2 regions of the Streptomyces cinereoruber genome follow, and region 1 is predicted to be linked to the other one. Evidence: riboswitches for the same ligand, from Rfam matches in the RefSeq annotation. Region 1 holds a riboswitch; the other holds the start of a gene.
The links. Region 1 has a riboswitch for cobalamin ahead of cobN (cobaltochelatase subunit CobN). Riboswitches for the same ligand answer to the same signal wherever they lie in the genome.

Region 1 (4,940 bases):
CGACGGCGTTGCCGATGCGGGAGTGCTTGGTGGGGTACGCGGAGAGGACCAGCGCGAGCTTCTTCTCGGCGTTCGGGATGTGCCGGAGGCGGGCGTGCCGCACGGCGATCCCGGCGACGCGGGCCGCGCGCTCGGCGTCCGCCACGTACGCGGGCAGGCCGTCCTCGTCGATCTCCTTGAAGGAGAACGGGACGGTGATCAGGCGCCCGTCGAACTCGGGGACGGCGACCTGGCTGGCGGCGTCCAGCGGGGACAGGCCCTCGTCGTTCTCCTCCCACGCGGACCGCGAACCGGTCAGGCAGAGGGCCTGGAGGATCGGCACGTCGAGCGCGGCGAGCGCGCCCGCGTCCCAGGCCTCCTCGTCGCCGCCGGCCTGCGCCTCGGCGGGCTTGGTGCCGCCCGCCGCGAGCACGGTGGTGACGATGGCGTCGGCGGTGCGGAGGGTGTCGAGCAGTTCCGGCTCGGGCGCGCGCAGGGACGCCACGTACAGCGGGAGGGCCCGCGCGCCCGCGTCCTCGATCGCGTCGCACAGGGCGCCGACGAAGGCGGTGTTGCCGCTCATGTGGTGGGCGCGGTAGTAGAGCACGGCGACCGTCGGGCCGTCCCCGTCCCGGGCGGTCCGCTCCAGCGGGCCCCAGGTGGGGGCGGCGGCCGGGGCCTCGAAGCCGTGGCCGGTGAGCAGGACGGTGTCGGAGAGGAAGCGGGCCAGCTGCTCCAGGTTGGCGGGGCCGCCGTGCGCCAGGTAGGCGTGCGCCTCGGTGGCGACGCCGACGGGCACGGTGGACGCCTCCATCAGCTGCGCGTCGGGCGCCTGCTCGCCGCTGAGCACGACGACCGGCTTTCCGGCGGCGCGGATCGCGTCGAGTCCGTCCTGCCAGGAGCGGAGGCCGCCGAGGAGGCGGACGACGACGAGGTCGGCGCCGTCGAGGAGGCCGTCGAGATCGGCGAGCGGGAGCCGGGAGGGGTTGGCGAACCGGTACTCGACCGGGCCGCCGGCCGCGCGGGCGCTGAGCAGGTCGGTGTCGGAGTGCGACAGCAGCAGGAGCATGGCGAGGCAGGCCTTCCTCGGGGTTGTCCGCGCCCCGGGTGGTCGTGTGGACGGCAGGAGTTCCTGACTCACCGGCCCGATGGCGCCGGGCCGGCTCACAGTGGCGGGACCGCGCCGGAATCTCACCGGGCTTCCTCCCCGGGGTCCTGGGACCCCATGCCGACTCGCATCCTAGATCGTGGGCCGTGGGGGCTGGAGGGAGCGGGAGGGTCGGACGGATCACACCGGGCCCGGGGGCGGACGGCGGGACGGTGCTTCCGCGCCGGAGGCCCGGCCGGCGGCGCATCCCGGCCGGAGGGCCGAGCGGCCCGTCGGCACACCCCCGCCGAAGGACCGGACAGCCCGTCGGCACACCCCGCCGGAGGACCGGACGGCCCGTCGGCTCGTTCCCGCCGGCAGGCCGGGCGGGCCTCCGCCGCACCCCCGCCGGAAGACCGGACGGCCGACTCGCGCACCCCGCCCGGCGCTCCGAGTCAGGCCGGTCACACCCCGTCGGCCCTCGGTTTCCCGTGGGTATGCTCGCCGCCATGCCGCCCACCCCGACCCCGACGCCCGCCCCCGGCGCACCCCGTGCGCGGGAGCGCGGCGACGCCTGCCCCGGGGCGCTGCGGCTGCACTCCGCCGACGACGGGCACCTGGCCCGACTGAGGCTGCCCGCAGGGAGGTTGACGGCACGTCAGGTCGAGGTCCTGGCGCACGCGGCCGAGACCCTGGGCGACGGGCGGATCAGCGTCACCTCGCGCGGGAACGCCGAGCTGCGCGGCCTGGCCGGCGACTGCGGGGCGGAGCTCGCGGCGCTCCTGGCGGAGGCGGGCCTGCTGCCCTCCCCCACCCACGAGCGCGTCCGCAACATCGTGGCCTCCCCGGCCGCAGGACTCGACGGACTCGGCGCGGCCGACGTGCAGTTGTGGGCCCGCGAGCTGGACGAACGGCTCTGCGCCGCGCCCTGGGCCGCCGCGCTCTCGGGCCGGTTCCTCTTCGTCCTGGACGACGGCCGCGGCGACGTCACCGGCCTCGGCGGGGATGTGACCTTGGTCGCAGTGGCCCCCGGCGCCGCGCTCCTGCGCCTCGGCGACCGGACCGTGCGCGTGGCCGCCGCCGACGCCCCGCGCGCCGCCCTCGCCGCCGCCCGCGCCTTCCTGACCGCCGCCCGCGAAGCCGGTACGGGCGCCTGGCGCGTCCGGGAACTGCCGGAGGGCTCCGGGGTGGACGTCCGGGCGGCGCTCACGACGGCCGGGATCGCGGCGGAGCCCGTACGGGAGCCCCTGCCGCCCCACGGCGCACCCCCCGCCCTCGCCCCCGGCCCCCTGGGCCCCGCCTCCCTCCACGTCCTCGCCCCCCTCGGCCGGTTCACCGCCGGCCGGCTGCGGGCCCTGTTGCCCGCCGACGAGGTGCGGTTCACGCCCTGGCGCGGGGCCGTCGTCGTCGGGGCGGACCCCGGGCGGCTGTCCGGCCTGGAGGCGCACGGCCTGATCACCCGCCCCGACTCCCCCTGGGTCGGCGTCAGCGCCTGCACCGGGCGGCCCGGCTGCGCCAAGTCCCTCGCGGACGTGCGGGCGGACGCGGTCCCCGGCCGTCCCGGCCTGCCCGTCCACTACTCCGGCTGCGAGCGCCGCTGCGGACACCCGCACGGCGACTGGGTCGACGTCCTCGCCGCCCCAGGCGGCGGCTACCTGGTCGACGGCGCCCCCGTCCCCCGTACCGACCTGACCCCCGCGGTCACCACGGCCCGTACCGCACCCCGCACCGCGCCCCGTACAACGAGATGAGCGAGAACAGGATGTTCGACTACGAGAAGGACGGCACGGAGATCTACCGCCGTTCCTTTGCCACGATCCGCGCCGAGGCGGACCTCACGGGCCTGCCCGCCGACGTCGCCCAGGTGGCGGTCCGGATGATCCACGCCTGCGGCATGACGGACCTCGTCCAGGACATCGCGTACTCGCCGGGCGTCGTCGCGAGCGCCCGCGCCGCGCTCCGGGCGGGCGCGCCGATCCTCTGCGACGCGCAGATGGTCGCCAGCGGCGTCACCCGCAAGCGGCTGCCCGCCGACAACGAGGTGCTCTGCGCGCTCTCCGACCCGTCCGTCCCGGCCCTCGCCGCCGAGCTGGGCACCACCCGTTCCGCCGCCGCCCTCGAACTGTGGCGGGACCGCCTCGAAGGCTCCGTCGTCGCCATCGGCAACGCGCCCACCGCCCTCTTCCACCTCCTGGAGATGGTCGCGAAGGGCGCGGGGCGGCCCGCCGCCGTCCTCGGCATACCGGTCGGCTTCATCGGCGCCGCCGAGTCCAAGGACGCCCTCGCCGAGAACACCCTCGGCCTCGAACACCTCGTCGTCCGGGGCCGGCGCGGCGGCAGCGCCATGACGGCCGCCGCGATCAACGCCCTCGCGCACGAAGCGGAGATCCAGCAGTGACCGTGACCCCGGCCGGAAGCACCGTCGGCAAGCTGTACGGCGTGGGGCTCGGGCCCGGCGACCCGGACCTCCTGACCCTCGCCGCCGTGAAGGCCATCGCGTCCGCCGACGTGGTCGCGTACCACTCGGCCCGCCACGGGCGCTCCATCGCCCGCTCGATCGCGGCCCCGCACCTGCGCGAGGACCACGTCGAGGAGCGGCTGATGTACCCGCTCACGGTGGAGACCACGGACCACCCGGGCGGTTACCGGGGCGCCCTGAACGACTTCTACGAGGAGGCGGCGGCCCGCCTCGCCGCCCACCTGGACGCGGGCCGCACGGTCGCGGTCCTCGCCGAGGGCGACCCGCTTTTCTACGGCTCGTACCAGCACATGCACAAGCGCCTCGCGCACCGCTACGACACGACCGTGATCCCCGGCGTGACCTCGGTGAGCGCCGCCGCCGCCCGGCTCGGGGAGCCGCTGTGCGAGGCGGAGGAGGTGCTGACGATCGTCCCGGGCACGCTGCCGGAGGACGAGCTGACGGCCCGGCTCGCGGGCACGGACTCGGCGGTCGTGATGAAGCTGGGCCGCACCTTCCCCACCGTGCGGCGGGCCCTGGAGCGGGCCGGGCGCCTGGAGGACGCGCGGTACGTGGAGCGGGCGTTCATGGCGGGCGAGCGGACGGAGCGCCTGGCGGACGTGGACCCGGAGTCGGTCCCGTACTTCTCGGTCGCCGTGCTGCCCTCCCGCATCGACGAGGAGCCGCCGGTACGGGAGCGGGGCGAGGTCGTCGTGGTCGGCACGGGCCCGGCGGGCGCGCCCTGGCTGACGCCGGAGTCGCGCGGGGCCCTGCTGAACGCGGACGACCTGGTCGGCTACACCACCTACCTGGACCGGGTGCCGGTGCTGCGCCCCGGGCAGCGGCGGCACGGCTCCGACAACAAGGTGGAGTCGGAGCGCGCCGAGTTCGCCCTCGACCTGGCCCGGCGCGGGCACCGGGTCGCGGTCGTCTCGGGCGGCGACCCGGGCGTCTTCGCGATGGCGACGGCGGTCCTGGAGGTGGCGTCGGAACCGGAGTACGCGGACGTTCCCGTACGGGTCCTCCCGGGGGTGACCGCCGCCAACGCGGCCGCCGCGGCGGCGGGCGCCCCGCTCGGCCACGACTACGCGACGATCTCGCTCTCCGACCGCCTCAAGCCCTGGGACGTGATCGCGGACCGGCTGCGCGCGGCGGCCGGCGCGGACCTGGTCATCGCCCTGTACAACCCGGGCTCCAAGTCCCGCACCCACCAGGTGGCGGCCGCCCGCGACCTCCTCCTGGAGCTCCGCTCCCCCGACACCCCGGTGGTCGTCGCCCGCGACGTCGGCGGCCCCGAGCAGTCGGTCCGGGTCCTCACCCTGAAGACCCTGGACCCCTCCGAGGTCGACATGCGCACCCTCCTCCTGATCGGCTCCTCGCAGACCCGGGCGGTGGAACGCGGCGACGGCCGCACGA
Region 2 (4,940 bases), 1.9 Mb from region 1:
CCGGTGCGCTCAAGCCCAAGACGGCGGTGGCCATGTCCGCCGTGCTCAACCTCATCGGCGCGTTCCTGTCCGTGGAGGTCGCCAAGACGATCTCCGGCGGGATCATCAACGAAGAGGGCATCCGCACAGAGGTGATCTTCGCCGCGTTGGTCGGCGCCATCCTGTGGAACCTGCTGACGTGGCTGCTCGGACTCCCGTCCAGCTCCTCGCACGCGCTCTTCGGCGGTCTCATCGGCGCCGCGGTCATGTCGGCCGGCTGGTCGGCCGTGAACGGCTCCACCATCGTCACCAAGGTCCTCATCCCGGCCGTCGCCGCGCCGCTCGTCGCGGGCCTCGCCGCCATGTTCGCGGCCAAGCTGACGTACAAGATCAAGGCCAACCCCGAGGCGAAGGCCACGGCCAAGGGCTACCGGGCCGGCCAGATCGCCTCCGCCGGTCTCGTCTCCCTCGCCCACGGCACCAACGACGCCCAGAAGACGATGGGCATCATCACCCTCGCCCTGGTCACCCAGGGCGTCGTCGCCCCCGGCTCGAACCCGCCCCTGTGGGTCGTCGTCTCGGCCGGTGTCGCCATCGCGCTCGGCACCTACCTGGGCGGCTGGCGCATCATCCGCACCATGGGCAAGGGCCTCACCGACCTCCAGCCGCAGCAGGGCTTCGCCGCCCAGACCAGCGCCGCGACGGTCATCCTGGCCTCCTCGCACCTCGGCTTCTCCCTCTCCACCACCCAGTCCTGCTCGGGTGCCGTGATGGGCGCCGGCCTCGGCCGCAAGGGCGGTGTCGTCCGCTGGTCGACCGCGACCCGGATGTTCGTCGCCTGGGGCCTGACCCTGCCCGCCGCGGGCCTGGTCGGCGCCGGCGCCGAGTTCCTCACCAAGCAGGGCCCCTGGGGCATCGCCGCCGTCGCGGTCCTGCTCGTGGCCGGCTCGGCCGTCATCTGGGCGCTCTCCCGCCGCAAGCCGGTCGACCACCACAACGTCACGGCCGACGACCTCGACGCCGAGCCCGCGGGCGTGGTGACCACCGCCATCGCCGCCGTCACCCCGCCGCCGCCCGGCTCCGTCGCCGCCGTCGCCGACGAGGACCTCAAGGCGACCATCCTCGCCCCGGCCCCCACCGACCCGACCGCTCCCCCGGCCCCGGCCGCGAAGGTCTAAGGAAAGAACCACATGAAGATCGACTGGGCAGCCCTCGGCTCCGTCTTCGGCGTCAGCCTCGTGGCGACCGTCGTCCTGGTGGGCCTCTTCACCCTCGGCATCGTCGGCCTCACCAAGCAGGAGGAGGCCGAGGCCCGGGGAGGCTCCGCCGCCCTGGCCCGCACCGGCGCCTACGCCTGCTTCGGGCTGTGCCTGGCGGCCGTGGCGTACGGCATCTACCTGATCGTCGTCTGATCGTCGTCCGACGGCCCCCGCTCCACCGGCCGGGCGGTCCGCACCTTCGGGTGCGGGCCGCCCGGTCCCTTTTCCGCCGCGCTTCCTGTGGTGCTCCGCACAGTGCGCCGCCGCAGGTCAAGGCTGGGTTGACGCCCGTTCTCGGCGCGTGGTGGACTGCCGGGGCCATTACGGCGGCAGCAGAGGAAGTCCGGTGCGAATCCGGCGCGGTCCCGCCACTGTGACCGGATCCGAGGGTCCGGGAGTCAGGAACTCTCGCCGCCGGTCACGTCGATCCAGGGCGCGGACCCTGAGTGAGGACATAGCGCCATGCCCGGCCGCAGCAGAGCCACCGGTGTCTTCGCGTACGGAGCGGCCGCGGGCCTCGCCGTCGACCTGCTCCTCGGGGACCCCCGCAGGGGCCACCCCGTCGCCGCGTTCGGCCGGGCCGCCGCCGTCGTCGAGCGGCGCCTCCACCACGACCACCGGGGCTGGGGCGCCCTGCACACCGCCGTCTGCGCCGGCTCCACCGTCGCCCTCGGGGCCCTCGCCGCCCGGGCCGTACGGGACCGGCCGGCCGCCGCCGTCGCGCTGACCGCCGCCTCCGTGTGGGCCGTCGTCGGCGGGACGACCCTGGGCCGGGAGGCCCGCGCGATCGGCGGGGCGCTGGCCGCCGGGGACCTGGAGGTGGCCCGGGAGCGCCTTCCGCACCTGTGCGGGCGCGACCCGCAGTCCCTGGACGGCCCCGCGATGGCCCGCGCGGTCGTCGAGTCGGTCGCGGAGAACACCTCGGACGCCGTGGTCGGCGCCCTGTTCTGGGGCGCGGTCGCGGGCGTGCCGGGGCTCGTCGGCTTCCGGGCGGTCAACACCCTGGACGCGATGGTCGGCCACCGGTCGCCCCGGTACCGGCGCTTCGGCTGGGCCTCGGCCCGCCTCGACGACCTGGCCGGCGGGCCGGGCGCCCGTCTGACCGCCGTCCTCGCGACCGTCGCCGGCGGGAATCCGCGCGGGGCCGTACGGGCCTGGCGGGCGGACGCTTCGAAGCACCCGAGCCCCAACGCGGGCCCGGTCGAGGCCTCCTTCGCGGGCGCGTTGGGCGTGCGGCTCGGGGGCACCCTCTCGTACGGCGGACGCGTCGAGCACCGGCCGGTGCTGAACGGGGAGGGGCGGGCCGTCGAGGTGGCGGACATCGAACGGGCGGTGGCGCTCTCGCGCCGGGTGACCGCGCTGACCCTGGCCGCCTGCGTGGGCGGCCGTCTGATCGCCGACGCCGTGCGGCGCGGGAAGCGGAGGGCTTCATGAGGGGCGGGAAGGGCGGGGGGCTGCTGGTCGCCGGGACCACGTCCGACGCGGGCAAGAGCGTCGTGACGGCCGGGATCTGCCGGTGGCTGGTCCGCAAGGGTCTGAAGGTGGCGCCGTTCAAGGGGCAGAACATGTCCCTCAACTCCTTCGTCACGCGCGAGGGCGCCGAGATCGGGCGGGCCCAGGCCATGCAGGCGCAGGCCGCCCGGGTCGAGCCGACCGCGCTGATGAACCCGGTGCTGCTGAAGCCGGGCGGCGACCGGTCCAGCCAGGTCGTCCTGATGGGGAAGCCGGTGGGCGAGCTGAGTGCCAAGGGCTACCACGGGGGGCGGCAGAAGGAGCTTTTCGAGCCGGTCATGGCCTGCCTGGAGGAGCTGCGGAGCACGTACGACGCGGTGATCTGCGAGGGCGCCGGCAGCCCGGCCGAGATCAACCTGCGGCGCACCGACATCGTGAACATGGGCGTGGCGCGGGCCGCGAAGCTGCCCGTGGTGGTGGTCGGGGACATCGACCGGGGCGGGGTCTTCGCCCAGTTCTTCGGCACGACGGCGCTGCTGTCCCCCGAGGACCAGTCGCTCGTCGCCGGGTACCTGGTGAACAAGTTCCGGGGCGACGTGAGCCTGCTCGAACCCGGGCTCGACATGCTGTACGGCCTGACCGGGCGCCGGACCTTCGGCGTCCTGCCGTACGCGCACGGGCTCGGCATCGACGAGGAGGACGGTCTGCGGGTCTCCCTGCGGGGCACCGTCCGGGAGTCGGTGGTGGCGCCGCCGGTCGGCGCGGACGTGCTGCGGGTCGCCGTCTGCGCCGTCCCCCTGATGTCCAACTTCACGGACGTGGACGCGCTGGCGGCCGAGCCGGGCGTGGTCGTCCGGTTCGTGGACCGGCCCGAGGAGCTGGTCGACGCGGACCTGGTCGTCGTACCGGGCACGCGCGGCACGGTGAAGGCGCTCGCCTGGCTGCGGGAGCGCGGCCTGGCGGACGCCCTGGCCCGGCGCGCGGCCGAGGGCCGCCCGGTCCTCGGCATCTGCGGCGGCTTCCAGGCCCTCGGCGAGCGGATCGAGGACGAGGTCGAGTCGAAGGCCGGTGTGGTCGACGGGCTCGGGCTGCTTCCCGTACGGGTGCGGTTCGGGGTCGAGAAGACCCTGGCCCGGCCGGTCGGCGAGGCGCTCGGCGAGCGGGTCGAGGGGTACGAGATCCACCACGGCGTCGCGGACGTACGGGGCGGGGAGCCCTTCCTGGACGGGTGCCGGGTCGGTGCCGTGTGGGGCACCCACTGGCACGGCTCGCTGGAGAGCGACGGCTTCCGGCGCGCGTTCCTGCGGGAGGTCGCGGCGGCGGCCGGGCGCCGGTTCGTCCCGGCGCCGGACACGTCGTTCGGCGCCCTGCGCGAGGAGCAGCTCGACCGGCTCGGCGACCTGATCGAGGAGCACGCGGACACGGACGCGCTGCTGCGGCTGATCGAGGAGGGCGCCCCGGCGGGGCTGCCGTTCGTGCCGCCGGGGGCGCCGTGAGCACGGGAGGCCGCCGCCGGCTCCTCCCCGGCGGCCGCGCGCCGTCGTCCGAACATCAGCGATCCGAAGGAGAGACCACCCGATGAGCACCCGGTACCCGTTCACCGCCGTCGTCGGCATGGACGACCTGCGGCTCGCGCTGCTCCTGAACGCCGTCAGCCCGGCCGTGGGCGGCGTGCTCGTCCGGGGCGAGAAGGGCACCGCGAAGTCCACCGCCGTGCGCGCGCTCGCGGAGCTGCTGCCCGCCGTGCCGGTGGTCGCGGGCTGCCGGTTCAGCTGCGACCCGGCGTCCCCCGATCCGGGCTGCCCGGACGGGCCGCACGAGGCGGGGCCGGGGGCCGAGCGGCCCGCGCGGATGGTCGAACTCCCCGTCGGCGCCTCCGAGGACCGGCTCGTCGGCTCGCTCGACATCGAGAAGGCGCTCGCGGAGGGCGTGAAGGCGTTCGAGCCGGGGCTGCTCGCCGACGCGCACCGGGGCATCCTGTACGTGGACGAGGTCAACCTCCTCCACGACCACCTGATCGACCTGCTGCTCGACGCCGCCGCCATGGGCTTCTCGAACGTCGAGCGCGAGGGCGTCTCCGTGCGGCACGCCGCCCGGTTCCTGCTCGTCGGGACCATGAACCCCGAGGAGGGCGAGCTGCGGCCGCAGCTCCTCGACCGGTTCGGGCTCACCGTGGAGGTCGCCGCCTCCCGCGACCCCGAGCAGCGGGTGGAGGTCGTGCGGCGGCGGCTCGCCTTCGAGGACGACCCG

Region 2: another riboswitch for cobalamin. It lies ahead of CP977_RS08350 (cobalamin biosynthesis protein); the one in region 1 lies ahead of cobN (cobaltochelatase subunit CobN).

The regions. Positions count from the first base shown of each region.
Region 1 is NZ_CP023693.1:3,784,781-3,789,720, forward strand. It holds gene cobN (cobaltochelatase subunit CobN) at 1-1,048, opposite strand, end outside; cobalamin riboswitch at 1,087-1,225, opposite strand; gene CP977_RS16885 (cobalamin biosynthesis protein CobG) at 1,564-2,817, shown strand; gene CP977_RS16890 (precorrin-8X methylmutase) at 2,814-3,464, shown strand; gene CP977_RS16895 (precorrin-2 C(20)-methyltransferase) at 3,467-4,940, shown strand, end outside.
Region 2 is NZ_CP023693.1:1,888,503-1,893,442, forward strand. It holds gene CP977_RS08340 (inorganic phosphate transporter) at 1-1,157, shown strand, start outside; gene CP977_RS08345 (hypothetical protein) at 1,170-1,391, shown strand; cobalamin riboswitch at 1,527-1,665, shown strand; gene CP977_RS08350 (cobalamin biosynthesis protein) at 1,701-2,672, shown strand; gene CP977_RS08355 (cobyric acid synthase) at 2,669-4,186, shown strand; gene CP977_RS08360 (putative cobaltochelatase) at 4,269-4,940, shown strand, end outside.